One region of the Paenibacillus sp. MMS20-IR301 genome, then DNA from elsewhere that is predicted to be linked to it. Evidence: riboswitches for the same ligand, from Rfam matches in the RefSeq annotation. Region 1 holds a riboswitch; each other region holds the start of a gene.
The links. A riboswitch is a leader RNA that binds a small molecule or an ion and turns the genes downstream of it on or off. The one in region 1 is predicted to bind cobalamin.

Region 1 (5,440 bases):
AAGCAGTTGGATTAAACGAAGCACAGAAGGGCAATGAGTATTTCTTACTGTACTACCAATTCTTCAAACATATTTTCGGATTTCAATATTCTAACCCTACAAATGAACCTATCTCTTTATATATTTTATTGGATCAACTTCCTGACAAAAAAGAAAAAAATGAGGAGTTTAAAAAATTTATATATTCCCTTCAGTATCAGGAAATATTCGTCGAATCAAAATTACATTTCAAAAGTATGGATGATATAGGCGAAGCTACCTCACATGAACACATAATATTGCAATGCCTCGATGTTGTTCTCGGGTCTATGGAATTTAAGTTAAATGGAAAAGATCAAGATAAGCCTCCGGGGCAAAGATTACGAGGAAAAAGAACACGAGCAAAAGAAAAATTGTACAAACTAATTAATAAAAGAATACGCGAAATATATCCTAATTTTAATATCGGTGCGACAACAGGTTGTTCTGATCTAAGCGATCGGTGGTCACATCCTTATAGACATTGGAAGTTTGAACCCAAGTATACTAAAGTTAACACTCAATACAATTCAAAAAATAAATGAGCCCCACTTCACCTACTAAGTAGCCCACGTGGAACGTAAGCCTTCGGTGATAGTCAAGCTCATTGTATTTTTATTATATCGTCTGCCCAAATATTTTGCAATGGGTTATAAGCAACTTTTATAATGTATCAAAAATACATTCATAGTTCAAGTGTTTTTTCAGGACAGACTTTAGTATAACGTCTGTCCTTTATATTTGTTCATATGAGCGGAAACTTATACCTTTTAATAATTATTCTCTTTTATTCGTTCGGCATGCCCGCGGCTGCCCGCAGGTGATTAGCCATGTTGTTGTAGTAAGCCATAGCCGACTTATCGCCCTTTACCTTTGCCGCTTGCCAGCCGGGAGACAACCACCGGAAAACCAACTCCTGGACATTGCTCTTCGGCAACTGTGTGAACGGTGCAGTTGATCCCGGCTGCAAAGGGATGCACGCAGCCAGCCGCAGGTTATTAGCAAGATTATGCAGATGCTGCATACCTACTGAGTCACCTGCCTGCCGAGCAGTAAACCACGCCGGAGATACATAATCATCAATGAGTGCCTGGGCCACACTGACCGGCAACTGCACGGCAGCAGGAACCGCAATAACCGCCGGCTCTTAAGCAGTGCTCCGGGGCATTGGCGATTCCATCCTTGGAACGCGTAAAGAAGTCGCAATAACGACCGAAACCCCCACTTTACTTAACTAAAGGTTAGAAGAATGTTAGAAGACGGCCGGTTTAATAAAAAACGACGCGGCCCCGAAACCCCGGAAACCGCGCCACTATCGAATTTGCAAACATGCTGGTGAAGGGAATTGAACCCCCGGCCTACGCATTACGAGTGCGTTGCTCTACCCCTGAGCTACACCAGCTTAAAGGGATGCTTACTCTGCCAAACAAAAAATATTATAACTCTTCCGGCAGAAAACGCAACCCCTTTCCGTCTATAACCTCTTATGTTGCTTAAGCCCTATGCAAGTCCCAGTCTGCGGAAGTAGTCCAGTGCCTGCTTGGCACTTTCCAGCGAAGATACCGCATAGACCTCCTGTTCGACAATATAGTACAGAATTCCGCTTTCCTCCGCTGCATCAAAAACGCTTTGGAAATCTACCGCCCCTTGTCCAAGGTCCGTTTCTTCATGATCTGCCCCGAAATCCTTAATGTGAACCAGCGGCACACGGCCCGCATAGCGGGTGACATAGTCAACCGGCCGGGCCCCGCCCCGGTATACCCAGCCCAGATCAAATTCTGCAAGCATATGCTCTCCCGGAATCTGCTCCAGCCAGATATCGATGATCGCCTTGCCGTCCACTTGCTGGAATTCATAGGCATGGTTATGGTAGCCGTATTTCATGCCAGCCGCCCGTACCATCGCAGACGCCTTCTCCAGAAACGGAACTACCGCTGCTACATCCTCGGCAGACGGATTCTCCGGCAAGGGTGCCGCCGGGGTAATTATATATTGAAGTCCAAGCTCTGCCGCATATTCAATCTCTTGGGATAATGCTTTCTCCATGTTGTCCAGGCTGCTGAAATCCAGGCCCACATGCGCCGAGGGCGCCTTAAGCCCCAGCTTGTCCAGCGTACGGCGAAGCTCCCCGGCAGGCACGCCGAAGTATCCGGCAAATTCCACTGCCCCGTATCCCATTTCGGCAACCTTAGCCAGTGTGCCCAGGAAATCCTGCTCACTCTGGTCACGCAGCGTGTACATCTGAATACCTACTTGCGGTGATTCTCCTGCCATGTAACAATCAGCTCCTTAGCGGTTATTTAATCATACCTTGTCATTCCCTACTGCAATACAGGCAGCAGCATTATTCCCCCAGCAGCTTACGTTCAACGGACTCCAGCTTGCTGCGGCTTGTCGAGGGCTTGTCCCGCCGGTCATCAATTTTGAGTGAAGTCGAAACTCTCAGTGCCCCTGCTGTAAACGGCGACTCATGCAGCGCTTCCACAGCCGCCAGAATCCGCGCAACCGGCCCCTCAATAATCGTCCCCATGGAGGTAAGCTCATAGGTGATTCCCTCCACCGTCTGCAGCACACGCTGCATTTCAGCCACATAGCCGCTGAGACTGGTGCTGCCGGTGCCGACCGGTATAACGGTTACTTCGCCAATTGCCATTTTGTAATCCCTCCCCGGAATATTGTGCACAGCCTGCCCTTTCCTCTCCATTGTAACCCTTCTCATGCCCGCCTACAAACAGCCTGCCGCTTCTTTTTCCAGCCCTGTTTCTGTGGGATTATCCCTGAAATTCTCATTTTCTCCTGAAGCTATTACTATATCCCTAAAATAGTTTCACGAGGGACATGCGTACTATATTTATGGAGTCTTTGTGGCAGCTTTTGGGACAATTTATGACTCATTGAAGACAAAATTTGCAGTCAGACTGTGGATTACCTGTGGACTAACTGTGGATCAGCTGTGAGTAAAACCCGGGAAGCCGCTCCACGCCTGGATTTCCAAAAAAATGTTTACAAACACAATATATTGAGTTACTTTTATTTAACAACAACAAAATATAGTAGAAACAGGTGTTTCACTCATCTAGTAGAGTTGAAGCTTAATAGGGAAACGCGGTGCAAATCCGCTGCGGTCCCGCCACTGTAACCGGACGCTCCAAGGCCTAAGCGGCCTTAAGGGCAGCAGCCTCCGGCAAGACGCCACTAAGAGGCCAGCAGCCTCCCGGGAAGGCGCCGGAGGGTACACGGCAAGCCAGGAGACCTGCCTGTTTCTGTGACACCGACAGACTCCTGCGAGGAACAGGTGAGGTGTCCGTATGCGGCCTGCAAGAGCAGAGCTAGCCTTTCCGTTATTCGGGCCAAAGGCTGCCGATACCTGAGGACAATTATATATTGCTCTCAGGTATCGGCCTTCTGCGGAATGTACTGGAACGGGTTCTACACACCACTGGGCATAATTCTGATACCCGTTTGTATATTCCACTTAGACTACCGGCAGCTGCCCTTTATGCGGGCAGCTGCACTGCGCATCCGGGCATTTCCCGCCTTCCTGGCCGGAGATGCCTTTTTACTGATGTCTTGAAGCATTGCCTTCAAGTTTACAATACTGAGAGGAGAGAGCTATACATGACGCTGCTGGAGAAACGATATAACGGAGGACAAGCTGCACAGGAGGTTCTTCTGGAAGAAGTAATTCATTTGGGTAAGGATATTATCGACAGCCGGGATCTGGATTTGCTGCGTGAGAACGCCAACTTGAACGGGGAGAGCTTCTCCGGCAAGATGAGCAAATTCGGCAGTGAGTATTCCAAATGGTACGCCCGGAATTTCACTATGCCGCCACAGCTCGTTCAAGCGACGCTCGATAATGTCGTATATGTTCACGATCTGGATCAATACGCCATCGGAACAACCAACTGTATCTTCATTCCGTTTGAGCGTCTTCTCCGCGAAGGCTTCAACACCGGCAACGGCAGCGTACGCCCTCCTAACTCAATCATGACGGCAATGTCGCTGGTGGCGATTATTTTCCAGTCCCAGCAGAATGCCCAGTACGGCGGTGTATCCGCGAACAAGCTGGATTACGATCTGGCTCCCTATGTGACCAAATCCTTCGCCAAGCTGTTCCGCAAGGGCCTCGAGTATTTCGAGGAAGGTACCGCAGGCGAGCAGCTCGGTGAGATTACGATGAGCCGTACCGATCTGGAAGAGCAGTATCCGCGCGCCTTCCGTTTCGCTCTGAAAGAGACCGAAAGCGAAACACTGCAGGCAGCCGAGAGCATGGTACATAACCTCAATACAATGTCCAGCCGTTCAGGCGGCCAGATTCCTTTTACCAGCATCAACTATGGTACATGCACCTCACCTGAGGGCCAGCTCGTCATCAGCTCACTCCTGACAGCCACTATGAACGGACTGGGCAGCGGGGAGACACCGGTGTTCCCGATCCAGATTTTCAAATGCAAGCAAGGGGTTAACCAGCAGCCGGGCGATCCTAACTATGAGCTGTTCCTGAAGGCCGCCGAGTGCTCTGCACGCAGATTATATCCGAACTTCGCCAACCTGGATGCTCCGCTGAATATGCAGTATTATGATCCGGAGAATCCGGACACCGAGTTTGCTACGATGGGCTGCCGGACACGGGTGCTCGGCGACCGCTTCGGACGCAATCACTGCTCCGGTAAAGGCAACCTTTCGTTCAACACGCTCAATCTTGTACGTCTCGGACTTGCCTACGGTACAATAACCGGCCGCCGCCTGGCTGCCGACGAGGCCGGCTTCTTCGAAGACCTGAACTATTACATGGATGTTGCACTGGACGGGCTGCTTCACCGGTTCCGTATCCAGGCTGCCCAAAAGGCCAAAGCCTCTGACTTCATGATGCGTGAAGGGGTCTGGGAAGGCGGAGAGCAGCTCGCACCTGACGAAAGCGTCGGCGAACTGCTGAAGCACGGCAGCCTGTCGATCGGCTTCATCGGGATGGCAGAATGCATGAAGGCTATGTACGGCAAGCATCACGGCGAAGATATGGAGATCCACGCCAAAGCTGTAGCCATTGTCCGCCATATGCGTGAATATTGCGACCGGAAGAGCGAAGAGCTGGATCTCAACATTACACTGTTCGCGACTCCTGCCGAAGGACTCTCCGGCAAGTTCACTAAGGTGGACCGCAAAGTACTCGGCTCCATTCCGGGAGTAACAGACCGTGAGTACTATACGAATTCCTTCCACATTCCCGTCTACTACGACCTGAGTGCAGCTAAGAAAATCAGCCTCGAGGCTCCTTTTCATGAGTATTGCAATGCCGGAGCAATCTCTTATGTCGAGCTGAACGGAAATGCCCGCAGCAACCCTGCCGCCTTCGTCAAAATCATCAAATATGCGCTGGAGCAGGAAATCAGCTATTTCAGCATCAACCATCCGATCGACC
Region 2 (5,440 bases), 1.8 Mb from region 1:
TTCGGCCTCCTCCCGTGCCTTATTTCTTATATCTCCTACAATATATACCAATAAATTCCATTCGTAAATGGTATTTTTGAACGATATTTCTGCAAAATTATAGCGGTTAACGGACTGCAGGCAAAGGCGCTTAATATAAAGATTGACGAATGGGAAGCTGCCTGACTATAATATTAATATAAGTATTAAATGATTAATAAATATATTAACTTAAAGAGGAGCGTTACATTCATGGCTGAACGTATTGTACTGAACACGGATATCCGCAAAGGAACGATTAACCGCAACATTTACGGGCATTTCGCCGAGCATCTGGGCCGCTGCATCTATGAAGGCATCTGGGTTGGAGCGGATTCTCCGATCCCGAATACCAACGGTATCCGTAACGATGTAGTGGAAGCGCTTAAGGAAATGAAGATTCCGGTGCTGCGCTGGCCGGGCGGCTGTTTCGCTGATGAATATCACTGGAAAGACGGTATCGGCCCGAGCGAAGAGCGCAAGCGGATGATCAACACCCACTGGGGCGGTACGGTAGAGAACAATCACTTCGGTACGCATGAATTTATGATGCTCTGTGACATGCTGCAATGTGAGCCTTACATCAACGGCAATGTGGGCAGCGGAACGGTTCAGGAGATGTCTGAGTGGGTTGAATATCTGACCTTTAACGGCGTATCGCCGATGGCTGAGCTGCGCCAGAAGAACGGCCGGGAAGAGCCTTGGAGCGTAACTTATTTCGGCGTGGGGAATGAGAACTGGGGCTGCGGCGGCAATATGCGTCCTGAGTATTATGCCGATCTGTACCGCCGTTACCAGACTTACGTTCGCAACTACGGGGATAACAAGATTCACCGGATTGCCTGCGGGGCGAATGTGGATGATTACAACTGGACGGAAGTACTGATGCGCGAGGCTGCCCGCTTCATGGACTCCATTACCCTGCATTACTACACGATTCCGACTGGTGAATGGCATAACAAAGGGGCGGCTACAGGGTTTGCGGCGGATGAATGGTTCAGCACGCTGGAGAAGGCTCTGCGGATGGATGAGCTGGTTACCCGCCACAGCACCATTATGGACAAATATGATCCGGAGAAAAGAGTGGGCCTGATCGTCGATGAGTGGGGCACCTGGTATGATGTAGAGCCGGGAACGAACCCGGGCTTCCTCTACCAGCAGAATTCAATCCGGGATGCGCTGGTTGCCGGCCTGACCCTGAATATTTTCCACAAGCACAGCGAACGTGTCCGGATGGCGAACATCGCCCAGACCATCAACGTGCTGCAGGCTGTCATTCTGACCGAAGGGGAGAAAATGGTGCTGACGCCAACCTATCATGTGTTCAACATGTATAAGGTGCATCAGGATGCCGAGCTCCTGGATCTGACGATCGACAGCCCGGTGTACAGTTATGAAGGCCGTGAGATTCCTGAGGTATCCGCTTCGGCTTCCATTACGGCTGAAGGTATAATTCATGTCAGCCTGTGCAATCTGAATCACGAGACCTCCGCCACATTGCCGCTTGAGCTGCGCGGACTGGCCGTAGCGGCGGCTTCCGTCAGCGGGACTGTGCTTGCCGGATCATCCATTGATGCCCATAATACCTTCGAGCAGCCGGAAGCGGTAGTGCCGCAGCCGTTCACTGCCTTCAAGCTGGAGGGCACTGCGCTTACCGTAGAATTGCCGCCAATGTCGGTAACTGTACTGGAAATTACACCGGAAGCCTAATAAGAAGAAGGTGAACAGCATGACAGCAGCTTCAGCCTGCAAAGGATGCCGGGAGGAATACAAGGTAACGGAAGCGCAGATTGCCCGTATTCTGGCTTCCTCCATGTTCAATCCGGATAATACGGCTTCGGATGAGGTTTATGCGGGCCGGATTGCCCTGTGCGGAACTTGCCCCAAGCTGCAGGACGGGGTGACCTGCACCGCCTGCGGCTGCATCATTCCGGTTGTGGCCCGGCTGAAGGCGCGCGGCTGTCCGCTTCCGGGCGGCGGCCTGTGGCAGCCGGTGGCGGAATAAAGGCCGTCGGATAATACAACTTAATACTGCCCGTAAATGAAACAGCGGCAGCGGGGAACCTACCTGAGGGTAAGTTCTCCCGCTGCCGCTGTTTGGCGTGTTTGCAATTTATTCCGGCTGGCCGGCATTTCCCGGGGAATCGGCAGCATCATTATAAAAGAGCTCAAAGACCAGATCCTCGTTATAATTGCCGAAGCCTTTGCCAAACAGGGTAAGACCTCCAATATGCTCTGCATCCTCTTCAACGGCCACCCTGAAGGTCCACTGTTTCTCGCGGATGCCTACCTGGTCCAGCGTGATCTCTGAGAGCTTCTGCCCGTCCATGAAGGTGCCGGCCGGTGTAATCCGCAGCTGCTTGAGCAGACCGTACTGGTTGGTGAGCGCAGGCCACCAAGCCGGGGTATATTTGCCGTGGCTGTCGCCGTAGTCGCCCGGGCTTGTCCAGAAGCCGAGCCGCCGGCCGTTCAGGGTGAAGGAGATATCTGAAGGCCAGTTGTTATTGATAGACGGAGCTTCTGAGGCGATCTCCATTGTGATGACCAGCTCTTCCGGCTGCTGGCTGGAGAGCAGGAAGTTGGGGATTTTATATTCCACGAAGCCTTTGCCGAACCAGAGGATGCCTGCATTCACGCGTTCCTGGTCCCAGAAATACCGCGGATCATCGAAATTGCCGATCACCTTCTCTGTGGTGGACAGGCCGCAGGTAGGTTCAATCCGGAAATCGGAATAATGGCCTACGGGAATCTCCTTGCGGTAGCTCCGGCGCTGCGCCCGTGCCTGTCCGGGGAAGATAATCTCGGCCCCGTCAGCAGCCAGCGTACAGATCTTCTGCAGCCCGCTCTTGCCCGGAGCCATATGGCTCCGGACTAGCCCGGCGGCTTCAAGCTTGCGCACATGCATGGTCATAATAGCGCTGCTGAGCTTAAGTGCTCCGGCCAGCTCCTTAACATTCATTGGTTTATCGGCCAGCAGGCGCAGCATCTGCAGGCGTACCGCACTGGATAATGCCTCATATACGGGCAAGGATTGTTCGGTTAAATCTAGTTTCATGTGCTGCCTCCGCGTTCAGGTTATATAGTTAATGATTATATTACTCAAACAACGTTCTTACAAGTAAATGAACAACTTTCCGCTCGAATGAGCATGCTGCCGCCATCCGCTCCAATTTTATCACAGACAGGCTAAGCTCTGTCCGCTATGATGTAGGGTGAATTAGCGACTATACAAGGTGCTCTTGCCGCCTGCGGCAAGGGGTAACAGGGAATCGGGTGCAACTCCCGAGCGGTCCCGCCACTGTAAGGAAGAGCTGGGCTTCATCATGTCACTCGGGCATCACCCGGGGAAGGCGAAGTTCACAGCGCCGGTATTCCAAGCCAGGAGACCTACCTTGTGTAAGCACACCACGACTCTACGCGGATAGGAGCGGTGTACGGATAGGTTATTTAGAAGAGGCGTTCTGCCAGCAGAGCCGGAGGGGATCTTTAATATACAAGATTGCATCCAGCTATTCATTGCGGCATTCGCCACCCTACATTACCTGCGTACATGCACTCCCACCCTCAAGGGCGGGAGTTTTTTGGTTTGACCGATTTGAAGAAAATGGAGGCTGACAAATGAAAAAACGCGGATTTTGGAGTTTTGCGGCACTGGTTGCCGGATTTACAGTGTATTTTATGCTGAATGAACCGGGGACAGCCCGGGCGATGCACATCATGGAAGGCTTCCTGCCGGTAGGCTGGGCGGTATTCTGGTGGGCGGCGTTTATCCCGTTTTTCGTGCTGGGCATTATCCGGCTCAGAGCAATGACCAGGGAGAACCCGGAGCTGAAGCTGCTCCTCGGGCTGGCCGGAGCGTTCACGTTCGTTCTCTCGGCGCTCAAAATGCCTTCCGTCACCGGAAGCAGCTCCCATCCAACCGGTACGGGACTTGGCGCTGTAATGCTGGGGCCGCTCCCGATGGGAGTTATCGGCTCGGTTGTTCTGTTGTTTCAGGCGCTGCTGCTGGCGCACGGGGGAATTACGACGCTCGGGGCGAATGCTTTCTCGATGGCGGTAGCGGGTCCTTTTGCCGGATATGCAGTGTACAAATTAATAATGAGACAGCCGCAGCGTGAAAAGCTGGCTTTGTTCTGCGCCGCCGCAATTGCCGACCTGATGACCTATGTCGTAACCTCCTTCCAGCTTGCGGTGGCTTTTCCGGCGGAGGATGGCGGAGTTCTGGCTTCTTTCGTGAAATTCGGGGGGATCTTTGCGCTCACGCAAATTCCGCTGGCCATCAGCGAAGGGCTGCTGACTGTGCTCCTGTGGAACTGGCTGAAATCATACAGCCCGAATGAACTGTCCCTGCTCAAGCGCAAAGTGAACGGAGGCAACGCCTAATGAACAATAAATGGAAGAATGGATTGATGCTGCTGGTTGTCGTCCTTCTCTGTGTCCTGCCGCTGCTGTTCGTAGAGGGTGAGTTCGGGGGAGCGGATGATGCCGCCGAAGGGGCCGTTACGGAGATTGATCCGGCCTATGAGCCCTGGTTCAAGCCGCTGACCGAGCTGCCCGGTGAGACAGAAAGTATGCTGTTCGCCCTGCAGGCGGCGCTCGGAGCCGGAGTGATCGGGTATTCGCTGGGGCTGCTGAAGGGCAAGCACGGCCTGCAGAAGCAGAAGACGCCAAGTGATCAGACGAATTGACACTCTTTCGTATAACAATGCGCTGCGGCAGCTGTCTCCCCTGTGGAAAAGCTTCTTCGCGGCGCTGATGTTCCTGCTCGCTTATACAGTCCATCCGCTGCTGCAGCTTGTAATTACGCTCTGGATGATGTCCTGGTGCATTCTGCATGCCGGAATCCCTGTCCGCGCCTACGGGCTGCTCTTTGGTACGGCGCTGCTGTTCTATGTCCTGAGTCTCCCGGCACTGCTGGTAGAGTTCGGCCATCCGGCCGCGGGAGCACCGGGTATATTCCGGCTTCCGGGGACCGGCCTGCCAGTGTATGTCACAGCAGCAGGGCTGCAGCGGGCAGGCCTGCTGCTGGCGAGAGTCGCAGCCTGTATGAGCTGCTTCTTCTTCCTGATGCTCACCACGCCGTTCAGTGAGCTGCTGCAGGTGCTCCGCAGGCTGCGGATGCCGCAGATTGTGCTGGAGCTGATGCTGATCATGTACCGCTTCCTGTTCCTGCTAAGCGATGCGGCACACGGGATGATGCTCTCCCGGCGGCTGCGCGGCGGCCGCAGAGGATATAAGGCCAGACTGCACGAGACGGCAGCCATGGCGGGGGCGCTCTTCGGGAACACCATGCACCGGTATTACGGGCTGTCCCAGGGACTGCTGGCCCGCGGATTCACGGATGAGATTATTCTGCCGCCGTATACTGCACGCCCTGTGCCGCGGCGGTATGCTGCCCGGGCGTATGCCGGAATAACCGTGC
Region 3 (5,440 bases), 620 kb from region 1:
GGCTATCTCTGTTACCAGGAACAAGGGGTGAAATACCAGCAACGCGAACAGCAGCAGTCCGGCATAATACAGCAGCGCTACCGCAGGATGCATGGACCGGAAGCCGCTGCTCATGGCGCCGCAGCTCCCAGATCCTTGCCCAGATCCAGTGTATACAGCCATTCTATCGTATCCCCGGGATTAAGGATCCAGCTGCCGGCTGCCTTGGACGGGAATTCCCCGTTCACCTTGTACATCCAGCCGCTTTCTGCCCCGTAATCATACTCATACAGATTATCAATGCCTTCAACATAGGCGAAGCTTTTGCTGCCCTGATATTCCAGCTGAATCTTCTGCTTGCGGGTAATCCGCTTCAGCAGCTCCAGCACACTCTCATTCTCCCCGATCTCATATGCAGCCGCAGCGAGAATTACGCCATGCTCCTTGTCGCCTGTGATGGAGAGCGTGACTGCGTTGGCCGCCGGTTCTGGGGCGGCGGGTTTGATGGTTGCCGCCGGTTTCGGGGCGGCGGGTTTGGTGGTCGCCGCCGGTTTCGGGGCGGCGGAGGGGCTGCTCGACGCCGGGGCCGGGGCGGCGGACAGCCCGGGTGCACTCGTTACGGGAGCCTGCCCCGTTACGGGCACTGCACTTGGCGGCGCTGCTACCGGCGCCGCCTCTGCCCCTGCTGCCATGCTATCCGCCGTGGCGGACGGCATGGCAGTGCCCTCAGGCCGCGGCGATTGCGCGGCCCCGGAAGCGGCTGGCGGCGGGCTTACGCCGCCAGCGGTGTCCGGCTGCGCGGCGGAGCAGCCGGCAAGCAGTGCTGCGAATAGCAGCACTGCCGGGACAAGCAGCGGCGGGGCGAAGCGCCGCCAGGCTTTTAACAGACTATACATGAACACCTGCACCTCCACAAAAAGGGAAAAGAACGGGGGCAGTCAGCCTGTTCCCCGTTCCGTCCATACACTTTATGTTTTCTTATCAACACATATACAAACTAATCCTTAACATCAGCCTGCCGGCCACAGGGTACTTCCCTTCCGCAACCTGCAGAGCTCTACTTGCAGCAGCTCGAAACACTGCACAGGCACATCCTATCCACTGCACTCCCCGCCGGAACGTTAGTTGGATAAATGACACTTAATTCACCCGCCCAAGCTGCTCTATCCATTTTAGTTGGATAAATGACACTTAATTCCGCCCATATCGCCGCCAACGGGTAACTTGAGCATCATTAAATGCTGTTTTTCCAACTAATTTCCCGCAGACAGGGATTTCAGCAGAATTAAGTGCTCTTTTTCCACTAATTTCCCGCTCCTCCCTGCTCTATATGAGAACCCAGGACAGCGGGAGCAACGCACTCCCACCAACTAAGGCAATCTAACCGCCACTGCCGCAGCCATTTCCCGGGTAACAGCCGCAGAAGGCTTGAATTCACCGCCGGTGCCGCTCATCAGCCCAAGTCCGGTCACAGTGCGCACTGCAGTCAACGCGTATTCACTGATCTGATCCTCATCAGAGAATTTCCCGATTCCGGCAACGGCTGAAGCAGCATCCAGCTTGAATGCTCTCATAATCATTACAGCCATATCCTCACGTGTAACGAGGCCGTCCGGTTTGAACGCCGTAGCTGTCACACCGCTGATCATGCCCAGTTCCTTGGCTTTGTTCACTGCTCCATAATACCACGCATCCGCTTTAACATCACTGAAACTCTGGGCAGATGTTGCCGCAGACGGCTCATTGCCGGTCAATCTCAGCAGCAGCGCTGCAAACTCCGCACGGGTAATATTCTGTTTCGGTGCAAAGACAAGACTGCTCTCACTGATGCCGCCCATAAGCTTGCGGTCATATGCCGTGTATACGGACTCCAATGCCCAAGGCGAGATCGACTTCACATCGGCAAAAGCCGCACGGTCCGCAGCAGCAGAAGCTACAGTAAGCGGCTGTACGTAACGGACAACAGCAGGCGTGTTGTCTTTGAGATACCCGGTAAGGGTAAGGGTGTATTTATTCGCTGCCAGGCCACCGGCAAAAACAGCCGAACCCGCAGCATCCGTAACCGCCGTTTTACCGCCGATGGTCACTTGTACCCCCGCAGCCGGTGAAGTAACCGGATCGGACGTAAAGGTGTCATTGTTCCAGACCCACTGCTTCTGCGTCACTTTTACAGTAATATCTTGTCCTGGCTGCGGCTGCGCAGGGGAGACCGTTACCGATTCTACCACCTGTGTGTTATCTCCGCCGTAATAGACAAGTACCCGGTCGTTCTCGGCAAGTGCGAAATCACCCATCCCCACACTTGGATAGATCCAAGCTCCGCCGCGGGCAACCACATACATCCAGCCGTCATAGCCGCCAAAAGTTCCCGCGCTCACGCCGCCGATCCCCGTCACATAATTACCCGCTTCGTTCACCAGAGCTACGCCCTTCTCCGCTGCCGCCTTCTCCAGCGCATTCAGCACATTCCCTGCATATACAGAAGCCTCTGCCAGTGTTCCATTAGGACCTTCCACATTAACTAATACGTTAACCCGCGGATTCTGCACAGGTGTATTGCTCAGATCGTACAGCTTGCCGCCACTGCTGAACAGGCTGTAAGCAACCAGGGCCTCCAGGGCCTGCTCTGTAGACAGCTGATTGTAGCTGCCGCCGGCAGTATGGGCAAAGCCGCCGCCCGCTGCGCTGAAGCTCAGCAGCTTGCTGACAAGGCTAACGTTACCCTTCGAATACGCTGCTCCTGCAGGGTCAATACCAAACGAAGACAGGCCAATGATTGCCTGTGCTACACTCTCGCTGCTGTCCCCGTATCCGCCGTTCTTGTCCTGCGCTGTTGCAAGCCAGGCTGCAGCACGTTGTCCAGCCGTATTTACTGCCGGATCATTCTTATGACCCGCCAGCACTGCAAGTACCATCGCTGTCATATCCGGATCGCTTGCACCTGTAGTCAGGGTGAAGCCGCCGTCCGTATTCTGCTTGGCCAGAATTTCTGCCAGCAGCTTCGCTGGTGTCCACTTGGCGTTATCAGGCATTGTATACGTTCCGGAATCCAGCGCCAGCAGCACGTAGGCTGCATTATTCAGCGTCTGGCCGGTAATTTTATCGTTATTGTAGAGCTTCTCAATCAGGTTATAGCCGGCAAAATCAGCCGGATTCCCGCCAAGCGCCCTAACGGCCAGCGTAATCCGCGCATAATCCGTAGCTCTGTTGAAGGTCCCCTTAGCCGCAGCTACCTTGCTCTCAAGCGCCTTCAGATAGCTGTCTGGAACCTTATAGCCCGCCTGGGCCAGGCCGATTGCCTGCCAGTCCGATTGAACACCGTTCTTCAGCACAAACTCAGCAGTGGCATAGACCGCTGCAGTTACACTGCTGCCTAGAGCGGATGAGAGCGAGACGTCAGTACTCTTATTTCCGGCAGTTACACCGGCCTGGACATCAACAGCAGCATCATTCGCGGCAAAAGCTTGTCCCGCCGGAGCTACGGCCGCTCCCAGAACTGCAAACAGCATAATTACGATCAGACTCAGCCGTGTCCATTTAGATAATAAATTGTTCTTCATTGCTAACCTCTTTCTTAATATAGAATGGATGAAGCCAGAGCAGCCTCCGCCAGCAGCGCAGGCACAAATTGCATGAAGCTTTTCCGTTCCTGCAGGAACGGTGCATTTCAGCAGAGCCTAAGGATAATTCAAGATGCATGGCACATTCTACCACCCTTAGATCCGCATAAAAACCGCCCTTTGCAGGGCGGCCGGGGAAAGATACAATAACATGCAGCAGGAACGAGGAATGCCTCCTGGCCACATTACTTATATGTGCATCTGTTCCGCATTCTTATCCCCGAAGAATTGAAACAACAACGAAAAAGGCAGGTCTCCTGGCTTATGCCTCATCGCTTCCCCCGCCTTCCCATCCTAGTTCACAGCGACAGTGGCATCCCCGGGAGTTGCTCCGCATTTACAGTGGCGGGACCGCACCGGACTTGCACCGGCCTTCCCTTTTAAGCAGATTATACGCACAGAAGCAGTCTTGCCGCCCATCCCGGACAGCGCTCATTCCTGTTAGAAATCTGCACCTTTTTCCAAAGCTTATTAAATTTTAATAATTACAATCAATCATATCTACTATTCCCCTGTATGTCTATAGACAAGCTAAAAGAGGAAAAAACACTAACTACCCGAGTCAAAAACGAATACAGTCCGGCGGACACTTCCGGTACTTTTGGTACTTCAGACACTTCAGATATTTCTGCTATTTCTGCTACTACTGAGACTTGGGAGACCACTGAGACTTAAGGTACTAAAACGGACACCACAGCCTTTATTCGCCCGTTTTTGTTCCATTTTCCAGGTTTGCGGACACCACAGCCCTTATGCACCACTTTTCGTGTGCTATCTTCACTTTTCTAGCGAAATAACGTCGCTGGTGTCCGTATGGCCAGCATTCAGCTGATTTCCCGCATCTTAACGTCTCTCCTGTCCGTAACGCTAAACTATTTACTTGAAAACCGGTGCGTGAGTGTCTACTTTATGGACTAAGAATCACATTTGCTCATAGCTTGGTGCTTACAATAGCTGGACTTGAGCGGACTAGTGAGCTGCACCAACAAGGGATCTATCCCCCAGCATTTCCTCCAGGATCAGATACTCTTACTCACACAAAAAATCCTGAACAGCATACGCGTCCTCCGCATCGCTTGCTGTTCAGGATTAATATCAGGCCATTACAGATATTCTACTCCGCACCTGCGGTTGGATCTGCAGCAGGTGAAGGCTCAGCGCTCACTTCAGCACCAGGTGTGGCCGTTGCCTCCGGGGAACTGCTTGGAGTACTCTCCAGAGAACCGCCTCCCGCAGGCTGCAGGATCAGCTTGTACTCTCCGGCGGTGATCATATCACCTGCGGCCAGCTTTGCTCCCGGCTCCAGCTGCACCATCACCTCGTAGGCGCGTACAATGGCTGCCGCGCCTGTACTGCCGCCGTTATTCCCTGCGGCCACACCCCCGCCGCCGTCACTCGCGGCTGCCGCATCACTGCCGCCGCCATTCCCGGCGACACCAGCCAGGCAATTGCCCGCAGTTACCACGACCTTGTACGTGGCCGCAGCACCGCTGCCGGAGTCTACGCTGATCTCCGCTGGCTGGAAGGCGTTGCAGTCAGCAGCAGCGGCAAAGCTGAAGATCAGCTTGACGCCCGCATCCTCTCCGCCAGCCGTCCCGCTGCCTTCTGTTCCACCGGCATTCTCCCCGCCAGCCGTCCCGCTGCCTTCTGTTCCACCGGCATTCTCTCCATCGACCGTCCCGCTGCCCTCTGTTCCACCGGCATTCTCTCCATCGACCGTCCCGCTGCCCTCTGTTCCACCGGCGTTCTCCCCGCCAGCCGTCCCGCTGCCTTCTGCTCCGCTGCCGCTAAGCCGCACAGTGACCGGAGCCGTCTGCACAGCTGCCGGAAGCGGACTTGGG

Region 2: linked by a shared signal. The riboswitch ahead of LOS79_RS15290 (energy-coupling factor ABC transporter permease) and the one ahead of LOS79_RS22610 (anaerobic ribonucleoside triphosphate reductase) in region 1 are both predicted to bind cobalamin.
Region 3: linked by a shared signal. The riboswitch ahead of LOS79_RS20100 (S-layer homology domain-containing protein) and the one ahead of LOS79_RS22610 (anaerobic ribonucleoside triphosphate reductase) in region 1 are both predicted to bind cobalamin.

The regions. Positions count from the first base shown of each region.
Region 1 is NZ_CP135275.1:5,291,295-5,296,734, forward strand. Features, by position in the region: gene LOS79_RS22585 (DUF3800 domain-containing protein) at 1-563, shown strand, start outside; gene LOS79_RS22590 (hypothetical protein) at 806-1,135, opposite strand; tRNA gene LOS79_RS22595 (tRNA-Thr) at 1,349-1,420, opposite strand; gene LOS79_RS22600 (sugar phosphate isomerase/epimerase family protein) at 1,519-2,292, opposite strand; gene LOS79_RS22605 (MTH1187 family thiamine-binding protein) at 2,363-2,671, opposite strand; cobalamin riboswitch at 3,063-3,294, shown strand; gene LOS79_RS22610 (anaerobic ribonucleoside triphosphate reductase) at 3,637-5,440, shown strand, end outside.
Region 2 is NZ_CP135275.1:3,514,312-3,519,751, reverse strand. Features, by position in the region: gene LOS79_RS15305 (alpha-N-arabinofuranosidase) at 232-1,728, shown strand; gene LOS79_RS15300 (DUF6171 family protein) at 1,748-2,023, shown strand; gene LOS79_RS15295 (ArsR/SmtB family transcription factor) at 2,132-3,073, opposite strand; cobalamin riboswitch at 3,233-3,428, shown strand; gene LOS79_RS15290 (energy-coupling factor ABC transporter permease) at 3,637-4,401, shown strand; gene LOS79_RS15285 (energy-coupling factor ABC transporter substrate-binding protein) at 4,401-4,706, shown strand; gene cbiQ (cobalt ECF transporter T component CbiQ) at 4,690-5,440, shown strand, end outside.
Region 3 is NZ_CP135275.1:4,670,848-4,676,287, forward strand. Features, by position in the region: gene LOS79_RS20090 (energy-coupling factor transporter transmembrane component T) at 1-114, opposite strand, end outside; gene LOS79_RS20095 (DUF4430 domain-containing protein) at 111-875, opposite strand; gene LOS79_RS20100 (S-layer homology domain-containing protein) at 1,350-3,539, opposite strand; cobalamin riboswitch at 3,829-4,034, opposite strand; gene LOS79_RS20105 (GAP1-N2 domain-containing protein) at 4,714-5,440, opposite strand, start outside.